Regions from separate parts of the Noviherbaspirillum saxi genome, predicted to be linked through region 2. Evidence: predicted binding sites of a transcription regulator. Region 2 holds the regulator's gene; each other region holds the start of a gene.
The links. The regulator LexA, encoded in region 2, represses DNA repair genes until DNA is damaged. The targets are predictions, from matches to a motif close to ACTGTATNNNNATACAGT.
Positions count from the first base shown of each region.

Region 1: a site for LexA is predicted at 2,404-2,421, ahead of D3871_RS07855 (error-prone DNA polymerase). Genes of this name have one in related genera too.
Region 3: a site for LexA is predicted at 3,357-3,374, ahead of D3871_RS16740 (DUF2471 family protein). Genes of this name have one in related genera too.
Region 4: a site for LexA is predicted at 2,641-2,658, ahead of D3871_RS18125 (VRR-NUC domain-containing protein). Genes of this name have one in related genera too.

Region 1 covers NZ_QYUO01000001.1:1,665,604-1,670,859, reverse strand. The annotation lists gene imuA (translesion DNA synthesis-associated protein ImuA) at 1-747, shown strand, start outside; gene D3871_RS07860 (Y-family DNA polymerase) at 766-2,235, shown strand; gene D3871_RS07855 (error-prone DNA polymerase) at 2,438-5,256, shown strand, end outside.
Region 2 covers NZ_QYUO01000001.1:1,510,650-1,515,905, reverse strand. The annotation lists gene rplI (50S ribosomal protein L9) at 1-403, opposite strand, end outside; gene rpsR (30S ribosomal protein S18) at 431-715, opposite strand; gene priB (primosomal replication protein N) at 736-1,038, opposite strand; gene rpsF (30S ribosomal protein S6) at 1,057-1,425, opposite strand; gene lexA (transcriptional repressor LexA) at 1,721-2,383, shown strand; gene D3871_RS07110 (RNA methyltransferase) at 2,496-3,263, opposite strand; gene D3871_RS07105 (inositol monophosphatase family protein) at 3,388-4,182, shown strand; gene D3871_RS07100 (DEAD/DEAH box helicase) at 4,352-5,256, shown strand, end outside.
Region 3 covers NZ_QYUO01000002.1:181,619-186,874, forward strand. The annotation lists gene pcaG (protocatechuate 3,4-dioxygenase subunit alpha) at 1-42, shown strand, start outside; gene D3871_RS16715 (LysR substrate-binding domain-containing protein) at 43-942, opposite strand; gene D3871_RS16720 (hypothetical protein) at 1,000-1,233, shown strand; gene D3871_RS30260 (hypothetical protein) at 1,386-1,553, shown strand; gene D3871_RS16730 (acyltransferase family protein) at 1,587-2,690, opposite strand; gene D3871_RS16740 (DUF2471 family protein) at 3,393-3,701, shown strand; gene D3871_RS30265 (hypothetical protein) at 3,827-3,982, opposite strand; gene D3871_RS16745 (hypothetical protein) at 4,450-4,659, opposite strand; gene D3871_RS16750 (nuclear transport factor 2 family protein) at 4,971-5,256, opposite strand, start outside.
Region 4 covers NZ_QYUO01000002.1:496,860-502,115, reverse strand. The annotation lists gene D3871_RS18145 (hypothetical protein) at 58-390, shown strand; gene D3871_RS18140 (hypothetical protein) at 538-870, opposite strand; gene D3871_RS30300 (hypothetical protein) at 931-1,083, opposite strand; gene D3871_RS18135 (LysR family transcriptional regulator) at 1,299-2,195, opposite strand; gene D3871_RS18125 (VRR-NUC domain-containing protein) at 2,731-4,389, shown strand; gene D3871_RS18120 (ATP-dependent DNA helicase) at 4,392-5,256, shown strand, end outside.

The DNA.
Region 1 (5,256 bases), 150 kb from region 2:
AATGAATCCTCTGCCCTGCCCCCTGCCGTATGGCGAGCCGACCAGATGGGTTCTTATCAGGCGGCAGTCATCTCCACCGGTCATCCGCTACTGGATCAAGAACTGCCGAACGGCGGCTGGCCAAGTGCGACATTGATTGAATTGCTGATGCAGCAACCGGGCATAGGCGAAATGCGCCTGCTGCGTCCCGCTTTCCAGGCCATCGCCCGCAAGCGCCGCATTGCGCTGGTACAGCCGCCTTACATGCCGCAGATTGCGGCATGGACCGCATGGGGTCTGCCGGTCGACAGTCTCGTATGGATAAAAACCACACGTAGCGCCGATGCCTTGTGGAGCGCAGAACAAGTTTTGCGCAATGGAAGTTGCGGCGCATTGCTGTTATGGCAGTCGCACGTCCGCACCGAATCCCTGCGTCGCCTGCATCTTGCGGCCCAAGGAACCGAAACCCTGTTCTGGATGATGCGCCCCTTGGCCTGCACCCAGGATGCCTCGCCTGCATCATTACGGCTGGCGCTGCGACCGACGTACGGCGGCATCCAGGTCGATATCGTGAAACGGCGCGGTCCGCGGCGCGACGACCCGCTCCATGTGCCGATGGATGACATGCCATCCTCCGTTTTCCTGCCAGCTTCGCGGTCCGCAGCACCAATCTCCAACCCCGTACCGACAAGGGAGGCTGTTGCGCACATCAGCGACCAAAGCATCAATACCGCCATGACCGGGCCGCAAGCCTGTTCCGTCAATTGAACGGTGGCGGATCCTCCAATGCGCTCATGGATAGCCCTGCATCTGCCGCTATTACCGCTCGAAGCCATCAGGCCGCGCTGGAGCCTTCCCGGAGAACATGTGATCGTGGAGCGGGAGCGTGTCATCGCTGCTAGTCCGCAAGCTCACCGCGGCGGAATATGCATCGGCATGCGGCGCGCGGGTGCGCAGGCCATGTGCCCTAGTGCGACTCTGCATGAACGCGATCACTTGCGGGAGCGGGAAGTACTCGACGGCATTACTCTCGCCCTGCTGCAATACACGCCGGAAGTGGCCCTGGGAGAACGAGGCAGTTTGCTGCTCGATGTGACAGCCAGTCTGCGCGCATTCGGAGGAAGACGGGCGCTATGCCGGCTGGTGCGCCATAGCGTTGGCATACTTGGCTTGACGCCGCAACTGGGCATGGCGCCAACCGCGCAAGGCGCCTGGCTGCTGGCCTGCCGGGAGCGGAAAGAGCTTCCCGCACATCGCCGTGTGGTATGCATGGAAAGCATGACGCGCCGCCTCGATACCCTGCCCTGCACCCTGCTGCCGCAGACATGGCCTTATCTCGAGTGGCTGGATGGCATCGGCTGCCGCAGCTTCGCCGATTTGCGCAAGCTGCCGCGCGCAGGACTGCAACGGCGTTGCGACAAGAGCGTGCTGGATGCGCTCGACCGTGCCTACGGACAGGCGCCGGAACTGTTTGACTGGATACAGGCGCCGAAAAGCTTTTCCGCAAAACTCGAGCTACCCGATCGGATCGAACATGCGGAAGCCGTATTGTTCGCCGCGCATCGCCTGCTGCTGCAACTGACAGGCTGGCTGGTGACTCAGCAGCTTGCCGTGTCCCGCTTTGTCCTGCAGCTGGAGCATGAACGCGGCCGCGCGGCGATTCCTCCCACGCCGATCGAGATTGCACTAGCTGAACCTGCCTGGCATGAAGAGCATCTGACGCGCCTGCTGAAAGAGCGGCTCGGTCGTATCGAACTGGCAGCCCCGGTCATCGCAGTGCGCCTGGAAATCGCCCGGGTTACCGCAATGCTGCCGCCCACCGAGTCGCTGTTTCCTGAACCGGGCAGCATCCCGATGGATTATCACCGCTTGCTTGAATTGTTGACGGCGCGCCTGGGTGAGCAGAATGTATTGGCCCCTGCCCCGCGCGCGGACCACAGACCGGAAATCTGCAACGGATGGGTTCCGACCGCCGCGCCAAGTCCGCCATCGACAGCCGTCACCCATCTTGCCGACAGGCCGTTCTGGCTGCTGTTGCAGCCGGTCGAACTGATGGTCCGCGAAGACCGCCCGTTCTACGGTTCGCCATTGCGTCTCGTCAAAGGACCGGAAAGGATCGAATGCGGATGGTGGGATGGCGGGTTGATCATGCGAGACTACTTTATTGCGCAAGGCGAGACGTCCACCCTTTACTGGATTTATCAGGAGCGTCATGGGGACGAAATCTGCTGGTACTTGCAAGGCTTGTTTGCTTGAATATCCTTCGATCGAAGGACATTCACAGAATACAAACTTAACTGAACCATTATTCCTATGATCACAGGAATAATTATGAAACCCATAGTCGGACTGAGCTTGTCGTGCAGCTTAAAAAATTTTCAAGCCTTCAAATTTCATTAACAAAAAGACATTTTTCTGATTTATACTGTTTTTACATACAGTGTTTCATTCAGATAACATGTCCTTGCCCGATCTGCCTGCCTACGCCGAATTACAGTGCGTTTCCAACTTTACTTTCCTGCGCGGCGCTTCACATCCGGAAGAGCTGGTCATACGCGCAGCAAAGCTTGGTTATGCGGCACTGGCATTGACGGATGAATGTTCGGTGGCCGGCGTTGTGCGTGCGCATACCGAGGCAAAACAATGCGGCCTGCATTTGATCATCGGAAGCCAGCTCCGGCTGGTGAATGAAGACGGCAGTCCGGCATTTTCTCTCATTCTCCTGGCGCAGAATCGCGAAGGCTATGGCAATCTGGCCGAGCTGATTACCCTTGCGCGTACCCGTGCCGAAAAGGGCACTTATCGACTTACGCCATCCGATTTCGTGACGCCGGAACAGAACTATGTCCATCTGCGCGGCATGCCGGATTGTCTTGCGATTCTTGTCCCTGCATACGGAATTGCGCCGGAGCTGCTTGCCACCCAAGTCAAATGGATGCGGGATGTGTTTTCCGCCCGCGCCTGGATCGCATTGACTCTGCTGCACCATCCTCGCGACGACCAGCATGGCGCTCTTGTCATGGAAACCGCCCGTCAGTACAGCTTGCCCATCGTTGCGACCGGCGATGTCTGCATGCATGTCAGATCCCGCAAACCTTTGCAGGACACGCTGACCGCCACACGCATCGGCAAGCCTATCCATCAATGCGGCTACGACCTGGCACCGAACGCCGAACAGCATTTGCGCTCGCGGCTAAGGCTGGCGAACATTTATCCGGAAGCCGCATTGGCCGCCACGCTGGACATAGCGGGCAAATGCAAATTCTCTCTCGACGAGTTGCGCTACGAATACCCGGATGAACTGGTGCCGCACGGGGTAACGCCAGCAGCCTACCTGAGTAGCGAAGCGTATAGCGGGGCACGGGTTCGTTTTCCCGAAGGGATGCCGGCCAGCGTGAAAAAACAGCTCGACCACGAACTGCAACTGATCTCCGAAATGCGTTACGAAGCGTATTTCCTGACCGTGTACGACATCGTGCGCTATGCTCGCAGCGTCCACATTCTGTGCCAGGGGCGAGGTTCCGCCGCCAATTCCGTGGTTTGTTACTGCCTGGGGATTACCGAAGTCGACCCATCTCGCAGCACTTTGTTGTTCGAACGTTTCATTTCCCGCGAACGAAACGAACCGCCGGATATCGACGTCGATTTCGAACATCAGCGGCGCGAAGAAGTCATGCAGTACATTTACAGCAAGTACGGCAGGCTGCGCGCCGCGCTCACTGCGGTCGTGATCAGCTACAAACCGCGCAGTGTCTTGCGCGATGTCGGCAAGGCGCTTGGTGTCGACCCCGGCATTGTCGACCGGGTAGCAAAATCCCATCGCTGGTGGGATGGCAAAACCGGCTTGGCCGATCGCTTTGCCGAATGCGGCATGCCCCCGGATTCGCCGCTGGCCCTGCAATGGGGAGAGATCGCTGAAAAACTGATGCGCTTTCCTCGCCATTTATCACAACATCCGGGAGGTTTTGTCATCTCGCGCGGCAAGCTATCTCGCCTGGTGCCGATCGAAAACGCAGCCATGAAAAACCGCAGCGTCGTCCAGTGGGACAAGGACGATATCGATGCACTCGGCTTGCTGAAGGTAGATGTCCTTGCACTTGGCATGCTGAGCATGATTCGCCGCGCCCTCAGGCTGATCGGCGAACTGCGTGGCAGGGCCTTCGAGTTGCAGCACATACCCAAGGAAGATCCGGCCACCTACGACATGATCTGCAAAGCAGATACGGTGGGCGTTTTTCAGATCGAAAGCCGAGCGCAAATGACCATGCTTCCCCGATTGCGCCCTAAAGAATTTTATGACCTCGTTATCCAGGTAGCGATTGTCCGTCCCGGACCCATCCAGGGTGGCATGGTTCACCCTTACCTACGGCGTAGACAAGGCCTGGAGCCGGTAACCTACCCTAGCGAAAAAATCCGCCATGCGCTTGAGCGTACGCTTGGCGTGGCGATTTTCCAGGAGCAGGTGATGCAGATCGCGATACTGGCTGCAGAATTTACACCTGGCGAAGCCGATCAGCTGCGTCGGGCAATGGCGGCATGGCGGCGCAAGGGCGACATCGGAAAATTCAAGCAAAAGCTCATCGACGGCATGACAAAGAATGGCTACAAGCCTGAATTTATTGACGCTATCGTGCGGCAAATCCATGGCTTCGCAGAATATGGTTTTCCCGAGAGCCATGCCGCCAGTTTCGCTCTGCTCGCCTATGCGAGTTCATGGATCAAATGCCACGAACCGGCGGCTTTTCTTGCTGCGCTGCTCAATAGCCAGCCGATGGGCTTTTATTCGCCATCGCAACTGGTGCAGGATGCACGAAGACACAAGATCGATGTCCGGGCAGTGGATATCCATCACAGCAACTGGGAAGCTACGCTGGAGCCTGCAGTGCAGGAATCAGACGGTAAACAACCTGCCGTCCGGCTCGGATTCAACATGGTAAGAGGCTTGTCGCAAGAAACCGGAAACCGCATCGAAAAGGCGCGTGCGCTCAAACCGTTTGACAACATGGCGGATCTGGCAGCGCGCGCTGAGCTTACGCGCCGGGATTTGCAATTGCTGGCCAAGGCGAATGTACTGGAACCGCTCGTCGGGCATCGTCGCAATGCACTCTGGCAAGCAGTCGCCAGCGAACCCGACAAGGACTTACTCAGGGAAACCAGCATGCAGGAAGAGCCCGTTGAACTTGTCGCACCATCGGAAGGTGACAATATTGTGGCCGACTATTATTCTCTTGGCCTTACCCTCGGCCGCCATCCGTTAGCCTTGTTGCGTCCCGCGTT
Region 2 (5,256 bases):
TATGCAGTGCGACCGCGATAGTGTGATCGCCAACGACCTTCAGTGGGCCTTGCGGCATGCGGATCTGCGCCTTCTCGACCGGGAAACCTTGCTTGGATACCGCGGCAGCGATATCGGCATTGGTTACGGAACCGAACAGACGGCCATCAACGCCAGCCTTTTGAGCGATCCGAACAGTCGTACCGTTCAGCTTTTCACCTTGAGCCTGAGCTGCTGCCAGCTTTTCGCCAGCTGCTTTTTCCAGGTCTGCACGCTTTGCTTCAAATTCTGCAACTGCAGTAGCTGTAGCACGACGTGCCTTGCGCTGGGGAATCAGGAAGTTACGAGCGTAACCGTCCTTCACGCGTACGACTTCACCCATATTGCCGAGATTAACGACTTTTTCCAACAGAATGACTTGCATGTTTTTCTCCTATTCTTCAGTCGTCAATTAGGCGTTGTGCAGATCGGTGTAAGGCAGCAACGCGAGATAGCGTGCGCGCTTGATCGCAGTGTCAACTTGACGCTGGTAGTGTGCTTTTGTACCGGTCAGACGTGCCGGCATGATCTTGCCATTTTCCTGAACGAAATCCTTCAGGGTGTCCACGTCCTTATAGTCAACTTGCTCAACGCCGGCGGCGGTGAAGCGGCAGAATTTCTTGCGCTTGAACAGAGGATTCTGCTGCTGACGCTTGTTCTTGAGTTTGCTTTTATCGAATTTTTTACCGAATGCCATGTTTGGCTCCTGTACTGTATCTAGTGATCTGGTGAATAAGCTTCGAAATCCGTGATATGGAATACGAGGCCTTTGCTATTGCGATTCTTACGTGCGAGGAAACCAGTGAATACCATGGTCTCACCTAGCTCCGCCTTGTTAAGCCTTCCTGAAATTTCACCTGCGGCAACCGCAGAAATTTCAAACTCAACCTGGCGCGGGAGACCCGCTTCCACCTGTCCGGAGGCGTGCAGCAATTTTGCCGACACGATCGGTATGCCCGCCGGCGTGTAGCGCAACACTTCGCGCTCGGCAATGGCCGCTATCAGGCGTAGCTGGTTCACTCTCCTCGACTGACAGAATTACGCAGCGGCTGCTTCGGAACGCTGAGTCTTCGCAGCATCTTCCTTCTGCACAGCCTTCATCATCGGCGACGGCGCAGTTTCAGCCTTCTTCATCTTGACAGTCAGGTGGCGCAGGACAGCATCGTTAAACTTGAAGCCGGTTTCGATTTCAGCCAGAGTTTCATTGTCGCACTCGATGTTCATGCAGACATAGTGGGCCTTGGCCAACTTCTGGATCATGTAAGCCATCTGGCGACGACCCCAGTCTTCAACGCGGTGCACTTTGCCGTTACGAGCAGTTACGATGCCCTTGTAACGTTCGATCATTGCAGGAACCTGCTCGCTTTGATCGGGATGGACAATAAATACGATTTCATAATGACGCATGTAATCTCCTTTTGGACGGATTTAAAAATCGCCCACCTCGGCGTCAAGACGAGTGTGGGAAGAGGAAAGCCCGCTATCATAACCTGCGAACAGGTAAAACTCAATCATTTCAAGCGCTTAATGCTGATCACTTGGCGCGCGCGTAAAAATCGCAAAACTTCCCTTGCAATCATTTAAGGGCTGTATAAAAATACAGCCTGTCTATATCAACAGCATGGCTTAAGGAAGCGCTAACGCTGAAAGATGATCTTCAGTCAATATGCCTTTCTCTTTGCCAGATTCCTCGATTGCGAACATGCTTAAACTCACTGCACGCCAGGAACAGATCCTGAACCTGATTAGGGAGGCGATCGAAAATACCGGCTTCCCCCCTACCCGAGCCGAAATTGCCACTGAATTGGGCTTCAAATCCGCCAATGCTGCAGAGGAACATCTACAGGCGCTGGCACGCAAGGGGGCAATAGAAATTTCGCCTGGTACCTCACGGGGAATTCGCCTGCGGGACATCCATGGAGAAACGACAAGCCTATTTGGTGGACGCCAAATGCCGCTTCCACATCCCTCGCTGATGCAGCTTAGTCTTCCACTGGTCGGACGCGTGGCCGCAGGTTCGCCTATACTTGCTCAGGAGCATATCGAGGCAAGCTACAGCGTCGATCCTTCTCTGTTTTCGGCCAAACCGGATTTCCTGCTCAAAGTACGCGGTTTGTCCATGCGCGATGCCGGCATTATGGACGGCGATCTACTTGCGGTGAAAAAAGTCGACAGCGCAAAAAATGGACAAATTGTGGTGGCCCGCCTTGGCGATGAAGTAACGGTTAAACGTTACAAGAAAAGCGGTTCCGTCATTGAGCTGCTGCCCGAGAATCCGGATTTCGAACCGATCCGTGTCGATTCCAGCCAGGAAAATTTTGCTTTGGAAGGTTTGGCTGTTGGCCTGCTCCGAGCTTGGGCTTGAACATTCAATGATTGCGAACTATACCTGATTGCAATTTAGGTTGCCATCAGGTATTTAATTTAATATGCCTTGCCTTCTTGGCCCATGTCGGGTCCGCAGGTTAGCAAGTTATTTATTTAGATAGCTTTGTTACCTTGGCGAGCACGTGACGTGCAATTCCTCTCACGATATTCACTTCCTCGGTCTCGAGTTGAGTGCGCGAAAATAACCTTCGCAGACGAGACATGAGCTTCTTTGGATTAGTCGGATCGAGAAATTCAACCGCCACCAAGGCTTCTTCCAGGTGTGCGTACATGCCGTCGATCTGCGCCATGCTGGCGGGATCTCCTTGAAATCCGATTACCGATTGGGCAACATTGTCGCCGCCCTGTGCTTGCCTGGCCTCATATGCAAGAATTTGTACTGCCTGCGCAAGATTCAAGGAAGAATAATCAGGATTGGCGGGGATATTGATCAAGACATTGCATTTCTCGATGATCTGATTCGGCAATCCATAGCGCTCGCTGCCAAAAACCAATGCCGCGTTGAGTGTCACATCACCGTACAAAGCAGACGCCAATGTCCGTGGCGTCATCACCGGCGGCGAATACTCGCGCAGTCGCGCACTCAAGGCAGCAGCGAAGTTACACCCTAGTAGCGCTTCTTCAATTGTATCAACGACTTTCGCTGCGGCAAGAACATCTTGCGCACCGCTGGCGAAGGCGATCGCTTCTTCCTGTTGCAAGGCATCCGGAAAGCGCGGATTGACCAGCACAAGTTGCGAAAAACCCATGGTTTTCATGGCGCGCGCGACGGCACCTATATTGCCAGGATGACTGGTATCGACCAGTACAAAACGAAGGCGGCCGAAAAGAGAAGTGTTGGTTTGTGGCTGGTTCATTTAAAATAGCGACCTTACGCGGCGCGTGAATTTTTCAATGCACGAACGACCGCATCGCTCATTAATTCTTCAATGTGGTTCCGGACGCGGTAGGCGGCGGTACCGCAATTCTAACGGAACCTCTATGCATCCCATGCTCAATACGGCGGTAAAGGCTGCCCGCCGCGCCGCTTCGATCATCAACAGGGCCTCTTTCGACATCGACCGCATCAAGGTCACCGAGAAAGGCCATAACGATTTCGTGACGGAAGTCGATCAAGCCGCCGAGCAGGCCATCATCGAGGTGTTAAAAACCGCCTATCCCGACCACGCCATTCTTGCCGAGGAATCCGGTCCGTCACAAAACCTGCATGACGAAAACGACAATGTCTGGATCATCGATCCTATCGACGGCACCACCAACTTCATCCACGGCTTTCCGCAATACTGCGTATCGATCGCGCTTCAGCAGCGCGGCCAGATCACCCAGGCGGTTGTATACGATCCTAACCGTAACGACCTGTTCACCGCTAGCAAAGGCGCCGGTGCCTATCTCAATGAAAAGCGAATCCGCGTCGGTCGTCGTGACAAGATGGCTGATGCCTTGATCGGCACAGGCTTTCCATTCCGCGAGGGCGCAGGTCTGGACGAATACATGCAGATGTTCAAAATCATGACGGAAAAATGTGCCGGATTACGCCGCCCCGGTGCGGCCGCATTGGACCTCGCGTATGTCGCTGCCGGCCGGCTCGATGGTTTTTTTGAAAAAGGCCTGCAAACCTGGGATATGGCTGCAGGATCATTGCTGATTACCGAAGCCGGCGGCATCGTCGGCAACTTTGCCGGCGAGTCCGATTACCTGTATAAAGGCAATGTACTTGCCGGATCCCCCAAGATCTTTGCCCAGATGGTTCACCTGTTGTCGCCATTCGCGAAATAGGTTTTCCCCCTGATTCTTCGAGGCGTAACTTCATGACGTCATGCAGTTACGCACGCTGCGCCTCTCCAGTCTTCGCGCCGCTGTCCCCGCGACCTCTCCTCTCCCCACCTATTTGCCTGCGACTGGCACCGATCGATCGGTGACAGGCCGATATTTTTAATGAGTCTTCATGTCTTTTAGCGAACTCGGCCTTGCCGATGAAATTGTCCGTGCCGTCACCGAGCAGGGATACACCAGCCCGACCCCGATTCAAAAGCAAGCGATCCCCGCAGTGTTATGTGGCGGCGACCTGCTCGCCGGCGCGCAAACCGGCACCGGAAAGACCGCCGGCTTCACGCTGCCCATCCTGCAGCGCCTGAACGCGCAGCCACGCACACAGGCCAAAACCGGCCGTCCGATTCGTGCCCTTATCCTCACCCCGACGCGCGAACTGGCTGCGCAGGTGGAAGAAAGTGTCCGTGTGTATGGCAAGTACCTCAAGCTCACCTCCTCCGTGATCTTCGGCGGCGTCAATATCAACCCGCAAATCAGAGTGTTGAATCATGGCGTCGATATTCTCGTCGCGACACCCGGACGCCTGCTCGACCATATGCAACAAGGCACCGTCAACTTGTCGCATGTTGAAATCCTGGTCCTGGATGAAGCCGATCGTATGCTTGACATGGGCTTTATCCGTGACATTCGCAAGGTGCTCGCCGCATTGCCCAAGCAACGTCAGAACCTGTTGTTCTCGGCGACCTTCTCCGATGACATCAAGGCACTGGCCGACGGCCTGCTGAATTCTCCGGCGATGATCGAGGTGGCCCGCCGCAATTCGACAGTGGAAGTCATTGCACAAAAGATCCACCCGGTCGACCGCAATCGCAAGCATCCGCTCCTCAGCTATTTGATCAAAACCAATGAGTGGATACAGGTGCTGGTTTTTACGCGCACGAAGCACGGCGCCAACAAACTGGTCGAGCAACTCGGCAAGGACGGCATCTCCGGCATGGCGATTCACGGCAACAAGAGCCAGTCCGCTCGGACCCGTGCGCTGGCAGAATTCAAGGATGGAAGCCTGCAAGTGCTGGTCGC
Region 3 (5,256 bases), on a different contig from region 2:
CAGCTGCAGGGTCCTGAAGAAACGGTGTTTTTCGATATCTGATCAGCCGGCCGCATCCGCCACCAGCAGATCCACCAGCTCGCGTGCAAACGGCGGCAACAGCTGGCGGCTGCGCATGCATATATGCAGCTTGCGCAATGCCCATTCGTCGGTCAGTTGCACGATATGGATCGCCATCGTTTTCGCATGACGCCGCGCCGAGGTTTCCGGCAACACGCCGATACCGGCATTGGCTTCAACCATGCGGCAGACTGCCTCGAAATTGCCGGCCTGAATGCGCGTCTTGACATGCTTGTCCAGCGCGCCGGCCGCATGCTTGACGAAGGCATGGATCGCACTCGATTCATGCAGACCCACATGATCGAACTCAAGGGTCTTTTCAAAGTCGATGCGCTCGATACGCGCCAGCGGATGGTTCATCGCGGTCACCAGCACCAGACGGTCTTCGTGATAGGGCAATACTTCCAGCCCCTCGGTACGCACGTTGCCGGCCACAATGCCGATATCAGTCTTGCCCTCGCTGACGGCACGCACGATGTCGTGGCTTAGCCGTTCGCGCAGGTCGACGCTGACATCGGGATGACTGGCCAGGAATGCGGAAAGAATGGCAGGCAGGAACTCGGTAATGGCCGTTGTGTTGGCAAACACCCGGACATGTCCCTTGGTGCCCTGCGCATATTCCTGCAGCTCGCTGCGCAGGTACTCGAGCTGCTGCAGCACCAGGCGGGCATGATGAAGCAAGGCTTGTCCCGGCGGCGTCAGGCTGACGCCCTGACTCGCACGTACCAGCAGCTTTGCGCCTACGCTGTCTTCCAGGTTCTTGATGCGCGTGCTGGCCGCCGACAACGACATATGCGAGCGTTCCGCACCGCGTGTCAGGCTGTTTTCTTCTGCGATGTAGACAAACAGGCGCAGGTCGGTCAGGTCGAAATGAATGGACATGCGTAACAGTGTTTATTCATGCGTGCTTTCCCGCGTTGCAACTCACGAACTTACATTGTGGCACAAGCGGACTCGCCTGCATTGCAATACCCGAAGTCCATGACGTCGACGCCTCTAGAGCAGGTTCATCCTGACTTGCCAGTCGAGGCCGAGGCGATTTGCTCGTGGAACAAGGCGCGGCGACGCGACATGGCGAGCCATGGCAAGGAGGCCTCGGCGGCCCCTCGACAACGCCGTGCCGCGGGCAAAGCGTCCGGCATCGGCGGTACAGTCAGGGTGAAACTGCTCTAAACAATCCCGTAGCTGAATCCGGGGGCGCAATCCGCCCAGGTATTCCCCGGCTGTATTCCGTGTAGGACAAATTCTGTCCCATGGACATGGGGTACCTTTTACTTGCAAAGCAGGGTTTAATTGCATCCTTATCATTTTCATACCAGGATGCAATGGAACAGAGCGAATACCGGCTGATGCAGCTTGTCGGTGGTGTCGTGTTATGCGGCGGCTTCGGCGCACTCGCGGCCGATGCAACGCTTGCAGCCATGATTTCGCTGATCGTCGGCGTGCTCATCCTGAGTGCCGGCGTGATCGGCTCCTGGCTAGACAAAAGCTGATTGATCCGGGCCGCTGCCTGCGGCTGACCGGCATTATGGGCGCAGTGGCGGGATCGGACCTGCCTCGGCTCTTACCGGCTTCGGCAACTTTGGCAATGCGATAAGCCGCCCCAAGGGAATTTCAACCCAGCGATGAAACAGTGCGCCTGCAGCGATGCTTGCCACCCAAGCCACCAGCATGCCGATTCCCTGCACCAAGGGCGACGATGAACCTATGCACGTAAACAGCGTGTTGACCAGCACGCAAACGGGGAAATGTATCAGAAACACTGAATACGATATGCGTGCAAGGTAATGCAGGCCGGGAACTTCCCAGCGTACTGCCGCTTGCGCCCCGCCGTACACCATGGCCAGCGCCAGCGACACCGCCAATGCCAACGCAATGCGGCTGCGGAAGTCGAATTCGAGCGCGAGTCCGCCTAGCAGAATCATGATGCCAATCAGCAGCGCCGATCCCGTACTGCTTCGCATGCCGCGCGATGCCAGCCATGCCAGCGCGCCGAGCCCATAACTGCCAAAGAAGTAAGGCGCCCAATTGTCCCACTGCGGATCAGGATTGAAGTAGAACAGGGATGCCGCAATACCGACGGCAATCAAAAGCGGGACCCGCCAGCGCGACGCGTCGTTATTCCGAAACCCGCGCGCCAGGCTGAACAGCAATACCAGCAGCGCATATAGCTGAAAATCGATTGCCACATACCAGGCGCCCGCCGAAAGCGACTCCACGCCGAGCACGCCATGCAAGAGCAACGCATGCGCCGCAATCTGCGCCCAGGTAGGCGAAGGGGTCAACGAATAATGATCGATCCATATCGCGGCGCATCGCGAAGCGGCCACCGCCAGCAGCATGGCAACCATGAAAGGCGGCACCAGTTTGACGAAACGCCGCGTCAATTCCTGCCACAGCCAAAACAGCCTTGCCTGGCCGCGCGACGCCAATGACTTTGCCGCAAGAAAACCGCCGACGACGAGAAAGATCTGCACCGCGATGCGGGCCGGTCCGGCAAGCCAATCGATCAGGTCAGGAAGTGCGTGCCGCACCTGATCAGCCATGGGGCCATAGAATGCCAGATGGTGAAAGACGATCAGATTGAATGCCACGACTTTTAAAAAGTCGAGGAAGAGAAAGCGGGTCATCGAAACTGGCCGAAAAAAGAGCGCAATTGAAATTGTCGCCATTTTCTCATGCCATTAAGCAACTTGTTTCGATGCAAAGAAAAAGGGCTGCCAACATAGGTGTTGGCAGTTTTGACACAAAGATCTCTGCGATAGCGCTTCAGGAAATCATGCCCAAGCAGCGTGACAAGGCGTCAAAGCGCTTTCAATACCAGAAGGACCAACCCGGCACCGATAGAAGCGCCGACACATGCAGCCGATTGTATGCGTCGCAGCTTAAACAAAGCCGAGCGACGGGCGGCTCTTGAATCGTCTTGAAGCATGTTATCCATGGTCAGTTCCTCTTGGGGAAATATGTTGGAGTCCAGCACTACAATATGTACTTAGTATATGGAACATTGCATGCACACAATGTGATCTCACTCACAGTATCTGTAGAAGACAGCAAAAATCCAACAGTTTACGGGCGGGTTTATACCGGTTCTCGACACGCTTGCATCATCGCGATTGACATAAGTCCGGGAAGTCCGGGCCTCGCAAATATTGACGCATTTGCATGCTGATGCAATTTTCCCCATGGCCGTTCGCCGCTAACTTATCACTCTGTGAATACTGCCGATCGAACCTGAAAACAAAGGAGGAAATAGAAGTCAGTCCGCCATTCACTTGAGAGGCCGTTTATCTTATACTGTGTACCCATACAGCATCAAAGTTGTTGTCACGATGATCTTGTTCGAAGGCTATAAACTCAACGCAGTAAAAGCACGTCTTACCGTCGCCATCACCAACATAGCAGAGCGCCACCGTACCGCAGGTCGGGTACTGACTTGGCGTTTGATTCATGAAATCGAAAAGGAAGCTCTAGAAACACTCAAGCAAGCCGGCGACCTTGAAATGAAGTACATCCGCATGGTGCGTTCCTCGCAATGGGGTTATGTGCCGCGGGTAAATCAGCCAGCAGACCTGAATGGTTATGATGAGTTGCCGGTCGCGGTCACGACGATCCAGCGTGCCTATCACTCATTTCATTGAGCTTATTGCAAGCCCATGATGGCCAGGTTCAATCAATATCGACTGGTCCTCATGCGTGTTGCCTTGAGGCGTACGCATTTGCTAATTTTTTAGAGGCGACCAGGCGTAATCACGGGGGATCAGCGCTAGCTGCGTAATAACAGCAACTCCAGATCTTCCAGTGTCGGCGGCGCATAGGCAGACACACTTACCTCGCTTGCAAAATAAGAAAGGCAGCCGTACGCATGGATGAATGATGCGCTGGCAAGAACGAATAGTAGTACTGCAAGCAAAGTCACCATGAAAATCCTCCGTATATGCTGTACGGGATTTCACCATGCGTTCCGTGCGGCTACATTGACATACGACAATGCGTCATGTCGACCGTCATTCGTTCCGTATTCAACGCTCGCCAGCATCTTGAAAGACAAGCTATGAATCAAAGATTTTCGCGTGCATATAAGCCCGCGCACGACGATTGCGTTTGCACAAGGCCTTGAAGGACAGCAATGTCATCCTAGCCTTCAATTTCAGGAGGATGCCATGCAAACAATTTTGTTGGAAGCGCACGACCAATGGGTTATTTTGTTCTATATCGCTTGTTCCATCGGTGCAATGCTATGGTCGATGCGCAATCGCGGCTAAGTCACTACACTTAGGCCAATAATTCTTCATAGTTTTTTGTTGCAACTGCCTTCAGTATTTCATACCCACACAAATAAAACGCTTGTTGCCGTCGGCAACAAGCGTTTTATTTTCATGTTGCAGATTAAAGGACCAGAGTCGCGTCCGTCGGCAATACCTGCACCACCTTTCCCACACTATGCTGAACTTCTACCTTGTATTCAGCCTTCGCGAGCCGAACCAGGTTATGCAGCGATTGGCGTAATAAATACTCGTGGCGCGCGGACGCATCTGCACCCAAAGTAGCATTTACAAGGTTCTCAATAGCGGCGGCAGTGGTGAACTCGGTAAGCATCTAAGGACTCGGAAAGTGATTTAAGGAACTCAAAGTATCTTCCAAACCCGTCTTACCTCACTTGACGATGCGCAACCTTTATTCGGAATTTCCTTACAGCGCTCGGGATAATCGTCAGACAACATTTCCGCAATGCCGCATACATAATGTTTCTTATCAGCACTTGGCAAACTGGTTTCCGCACGTCCACACCATCGGAATTTTTTTATTCTTCAACTGCTGTTTGAGTTTGTTTTGTAGATAAACCCAAACAGGCATGGCGATGAACCGACTCGCTGAGACGTGAGAACACCTTGTGCCCGAAAATCGGCTTAAGCCGTCTCATACTTGTTGCCAGCCGTGGCACGGATAGGATGGGTGTCGTAGATCAGGCTCAGGTATTTGATCCTGTTGCCGCCGTCCTCAAACTCGAATAAATCCATCACCTTAAAAGTAATCAAGGTGCCATCGCTTACGGTCCAGTCGTACTGAAAATATGCGGTCGCACGATTGGATCCGTTCGCGCTGGAAAATACATCGATCGGCGTGATCACATTGCGGCTAGATGCGCCCTGAAGACGCTGAAAGAAGGGAGCGGCATCCATTTCGCCCAGAAAG
Region 4 (5,256 bases), on a different contig from region 2:
ATATTTCTTGATCCATTCCCTGTGCTTACATGAGTAAGCTTTGCATATTAATCACACATGGTTGTCAAACGTAACTTGACGACCTTTACTCTTTATTGGCTTATGAATTCAAATACGTTTTCCCGCATCTATGATCCGAACCGCTTGCTGGATACGGTGAAAGAGCGCCTTGGCATTGACAACGACAAGGCCTTGTCGCGCAAATTGCTCATCGCAAAACCGGTTATTTCAAACATACGTGCGGGACATGTTCCGCTTGGTGCATCAATGCTGTTAGGAATATCCGAGAGTACCGGCACGAGCGTGGACGAGTTGCGCCGCATCTTAGGAGATCGGCGCGCAACGCTCAGGCTGTCCTTTGTTCGCGCTACTCCAGGCGCTTATCGGTAGGCTTGCAAAGATACCCTCAGGGAAGCGACACGTTTTGATACAAAATCGATCATGAACTTCCAACCTGCTGCGCTTCTAACCACATCCTGCACACGCATGGACAGCATGGGAAATCAATACCATTTATTTCCCTCGCACTAAGTCACTTTAATCAGGATGGAGGAAGTTCATGAACAAGCTTTTGATCGCAATTCTTGTATCGGCATTGGGCACTGGTGTAGCTGTGGCGCAAACCTCATCGACCGGCGGCACTTCCGGTTCGGCCGGCAGCACCGGAACGAGCAGCGCCGCCAGCCCGTCCGGCGCATCGGATGCAAGCGGTACGTCAGGCTCATCCAGCGGAAAAAGCTCGAGCAAGAAAAAAGATAAGGACAAAGATAAAGATGCCGGAACCAGCGGCAGCAGTTCCGATAGCAGCGGATCTTCCCGCAGCGGTACATCGGGTTCTTCAGGCATGAGCAGCGGCGGTTCGTCCGGCACGTCAGGCTCTTCCGGTTCCTCGGGTAAGAGTAGCGGTGGTTCGTCCGGTACTTCGGGTTCCTACGGCACATCGGGCAGTTCGCCCAGCAGTAGCGCACCGTCGGGCATGTCCGGGTCTGACTCTTCACGCGGCTCCGGCTCTTCTGGCGCGGGAACTTCCGGCAGCGGCAGCAAGTAAGAAGTAGTTCGCACCATCTGTTGTGCCGGATCCATGCGTCCGGCACTACAACCTGTCAACGCGCTACCGCAACCCGCGCAGCAGCAAGGTCCCACGCAGCCTGCCCTACTGTCTTGAATATTTATGGAGCGCTTGCGTGTTAACACAGTCTCGCTATGATAGCCGGCATCTCTCGCTGGCGTTCTGTCCACTCCGCATTTGCCGGTGATTACCGACTGCAAGACGATTTAACGCATTGCTCGTGAACCGATCACAGTTGCCGAAACAATGAAATAGTTTTCAAGACATTCTGGATCGCCCCCGCGGTTGCAAACGGCGTACGGTGTGCCACGCTGGTATGCCGCAGCAAGGTCGGCGCGAGCGGAACGATCTTCACGCCGGACACCCTGCTGAGTTCGACCTTTGCGGTATGTTCTAGCGGCAGGATCGCGGTCCCATAGCCTGCGGCAACCAGACTCTTCATCGCTTCCGTAAAATTCAGTTCTATGCGCGCACGCGGGTTGATGCCGGCAGCAGCAAACCACTCCATCGTGATCCGGTACATCTGCGTGGTCGAGTCGTTGAAGATCAGCGGCTTGTCGGCCAGCCATTGCGGCGATATTTTTTTTGGCGCTGTCCAATCCGCAGGCAAATAAGCAACCATGGGATCACTTCGCCAGTGCGTAACAACCAGTTCGCGCGGCGCGGGCAGCGGCGTTGCGACCAGACCAATATCGAGCGTGCCTTGCGCAAGACGTGTCATGGTTTCGGAGGATCCCAGGATGTTGACTTCGACATCGATCTCCGGGAAAGCCCGCTCCATTTCCTTCAACACACGCGGAAGAAGATTCACCACGACGCCTGTTGAAGTACCGAGCCGTACCCTTCCGATGCGCCCTTCGACATGCCGCTTGATCGCGTCAAGCGTATCGTCGGCATCGCGCAACAGACGTCGCGCCCGCTCGACCAGCACAGCTCCGGTTGCCGTAGGCAACACTCTGCGGCCGCCGCGAATCACGATCGAAACGCCGAGCCTGGCTTCCAGTTCGCTGATATGAAGACTGACCGTCGGCTGCGCCAGATGCAGAGCATTGGCCGCAGCTGAAAAGGTGCCGAGGTCGACAATCGTTACGAGGGTACGCAACTGGTCCAGGTTAAGTTCGCGCATCAGAAAAACTGATAAAAGTGATCAGGAATTTCAACTTTACCAATATAGCATCTCTTGCCATGATGAGGCCAGGACAATTGCGAGGTGTGACGATGATGGTCAGATTGCTTAATTTAATGGCTTTGTTGAAGAGGCAGTTATCCGGCCCGTCGACGCGGCATGAGCAGGAATTGCGCGGCATGAGTTCGCAGGAGCTGAATGACCTCGGCATAGGCGCAAGCGAGATTCCTTATTTGCTGCAGACGGCCGATCAGACGCCTGACCATTGTGCGTCGAAACCGAGGGCAGCCGTCAAAGGCCGCACGAGCAGTGGCAAACATTCATGCCCGGGTCAGCATCACACTTTGGGCCTACCCTCTGGGACATAGCAATCCGGCAATCGATCCGTGCACCCGGTTGCGGCAATTTACTCGCAGCCATTGCCGCATCCGCCTTTGGGCCATATACTGAGTTTTCATACAGTATTGGATTTTCCGCTACGGAAAATGAACCATAGGGCTCCGGCGGCATATGCCAAAGCATTGCGTCCGGATCGATGATCAAGATGCCGCCAACCCTGGAAAACCCTTTCTACTATCTCAAGAACTTCGACACGGTTCTCGACTGGGTGTGCACGCGTTACCGCCATCTGATCAACGATGCCGAAGAACAGCTCATCGCATGCGTGAACGCGTTACCGCGCCCGTCCCGTGCGCTGCTGGTACGCATGATCATGCGCAAGGGACCTTTCTTCCGAATCAGCAAGCTGGCCTATGATGAAATCGGCTGCGCGCGGGAGGCCTTGCATGCACTGGTTCAGCATGGACTGGTCGACGCGCGGCCGCAGCTGTCGCTGGATCAGCTGGCCGGTTTGTTGACAAAGGCGGAACTCATTGCCGCGTTCGGTCCTGCACCGGGCGGGGCTGCAGCGAAAAAGGCGGAACTGCTCGATGCCTTGCGTACGCGCTTCGATGGCACCCGCAGCTTTGACGAATGGCATCCGACATCGGAGGACGGCGTTTGCGAAGTCTTGATCCAGCCCTTGTGCGAACGGGTCAAGCTTCTGTTCTTTGGCAACTGCCGGCAGGATTGGTCCGAATTCGTGTTATCGGATCTCGGCATTTTCAAATACGAGACGGTGGAGCTGTCGGCCGCCTCGCACGGATTGCGCACCCGCGAAGACGTCGACCGGTACTTGCAACTCTACAGGCTCGGCGAGCGTTTTGAAAACGGAGAAGCGACTGGCGAAATCCTGAAAGAACTTCCAACCATCATTTCCGATAACGACTGGCTCGAAGTCCGGCGCGCCAGACTCGTTTTCAAGCTGGCGCAGCAACTTGAGCGCACCGGATTGCTGCGCGACGCGCTGGCGCTGTATTCCGGCTGCGGCTATCCCGGCGCAAGGGTGCGCGCGATCCGCATGCTGGAACGTTGCGGCAACACTTCCGCGGCCCATGCATTGGCCATGGCTGCAGATCTGAACCCGGAGAGCGAAGCGGAACAGCAGCAGATCGAACGCATGCTGCCGCGTTTGCAGCGCAGGCTTGGCATGCCGCTGTCTGCCAGACGCTTTACTCCTGCGGTCACGCGCGTGGATCTCGATCTGCCGGAGCCGATCGAATGGTATTGCGTCGAACAGCTGGTGGCCGCGCATCTCGCCACGCAAGACGCGCCGCTGTTTTATGTGGAAAACACCTTGATCAATTCGCTGTTCGGCTTGCTGTGCTGGAGCGCCATCTTCGCGCCGGTGCCGGGTGCATTCTTTCACCCGTTTCAAAGCGGTCCGGCCGACCTGCGCAGCGCCGACTTCCACCGCCGGCGCGAGCAGGAATTCCACGACTGTCTGGCGCAGCTGGATTCATCGGAGTACATCGCGACGATCCGGCGCAATTTTGCGGACAAGACCCATACCGTGTCGCCCTTCGTGGCATGGCAGTATCTGAGCGAGGAATTGCTTGAGCTCGCGCTGCACTGCATTCCGGCAACTCACCTGAAAAAGCTTTTTATGCGGATGCTGGCCGATGTGCGCTCCAATTGCACCGGTTTCCCGGACCTGATCCAGTTCTGGCCGCACGAAAAGCGCTACCGGATGATCGAGGTAAAGGCGCCGAACGATCGCCTGCAAGACAATCAGATCCGCTGGCTGGATTACTGCGCAGCCCACGATATCCCCGTCGGTGTGTGCTATGTGCAGTGGTTGCAGGAAGCGGCCTGAGCATGGAATACCGGATTGCAGTGCGCGCACTGGCCGAGTTCACCGCAAAGTGCGGCGATCTCGATCTGCGATTCACGCCGGCGCCGACGGCACAGGAAGGTATCGCCGGCCACATCGCGGTAACTGCGCGCCGTGCCGCCGATTATCAAAAGGAAGTACTGCTCGCATCGCACTACCGGCACCTGCTGGTGCGCGGCCGCGCCGACGGCTACGATCCGGCATTGAACCGCATTGAGGAAATCAAGACTTACCGTGGCGACCTCGCCCGCATGCCGGCCAATCATCGTTCGCTGCACTGGGCCCAGGCGAAAATCTATGGCTGGTTATTGTGTGAAAAACTACAGCTGCCAGAAGTGACGGTGGCGCTGGTGTATTTTGAAATAGGAAGCAAACACGAAACGATACTGGAGGAACGCTATCCGGCTGAGACGCTGCAAGCGTTTTTCATTCAGCAATGCGAATGCTTTCTGTCATGGTCCGAACAGGAGATGGCGCATCGCCTCGCCCGTGATGAAGCGTTGAGCGCAATGCAATTTCCGCATGCCGAATTCCGGCAGGGACAACGGCAACTGGCAGAGGCGGTATACCGCGCCGCAAATACCGACCGCTGTCTTGCGGCGGAAGCGCCGACGGGAATCGGCAAGACGGTCGGCACGCTGTTCCCCTTGCTCAAGGCAACGCCGCGCAAGGAACTGGACAAGATCTTCTTCCTCGCGGCAAAAACGTCCGGACGCAGTCTTGCGCTGGGTGCCTTGGCACAGATTAAGAACAGCCAAGCCGCACTGCCCTTGCGCGTGCTGGAACTGGTGGCACGCGACAAAGCATGTGAACACCCGGACAAGGCTTGCCATGGCGAATCGTGTCCGC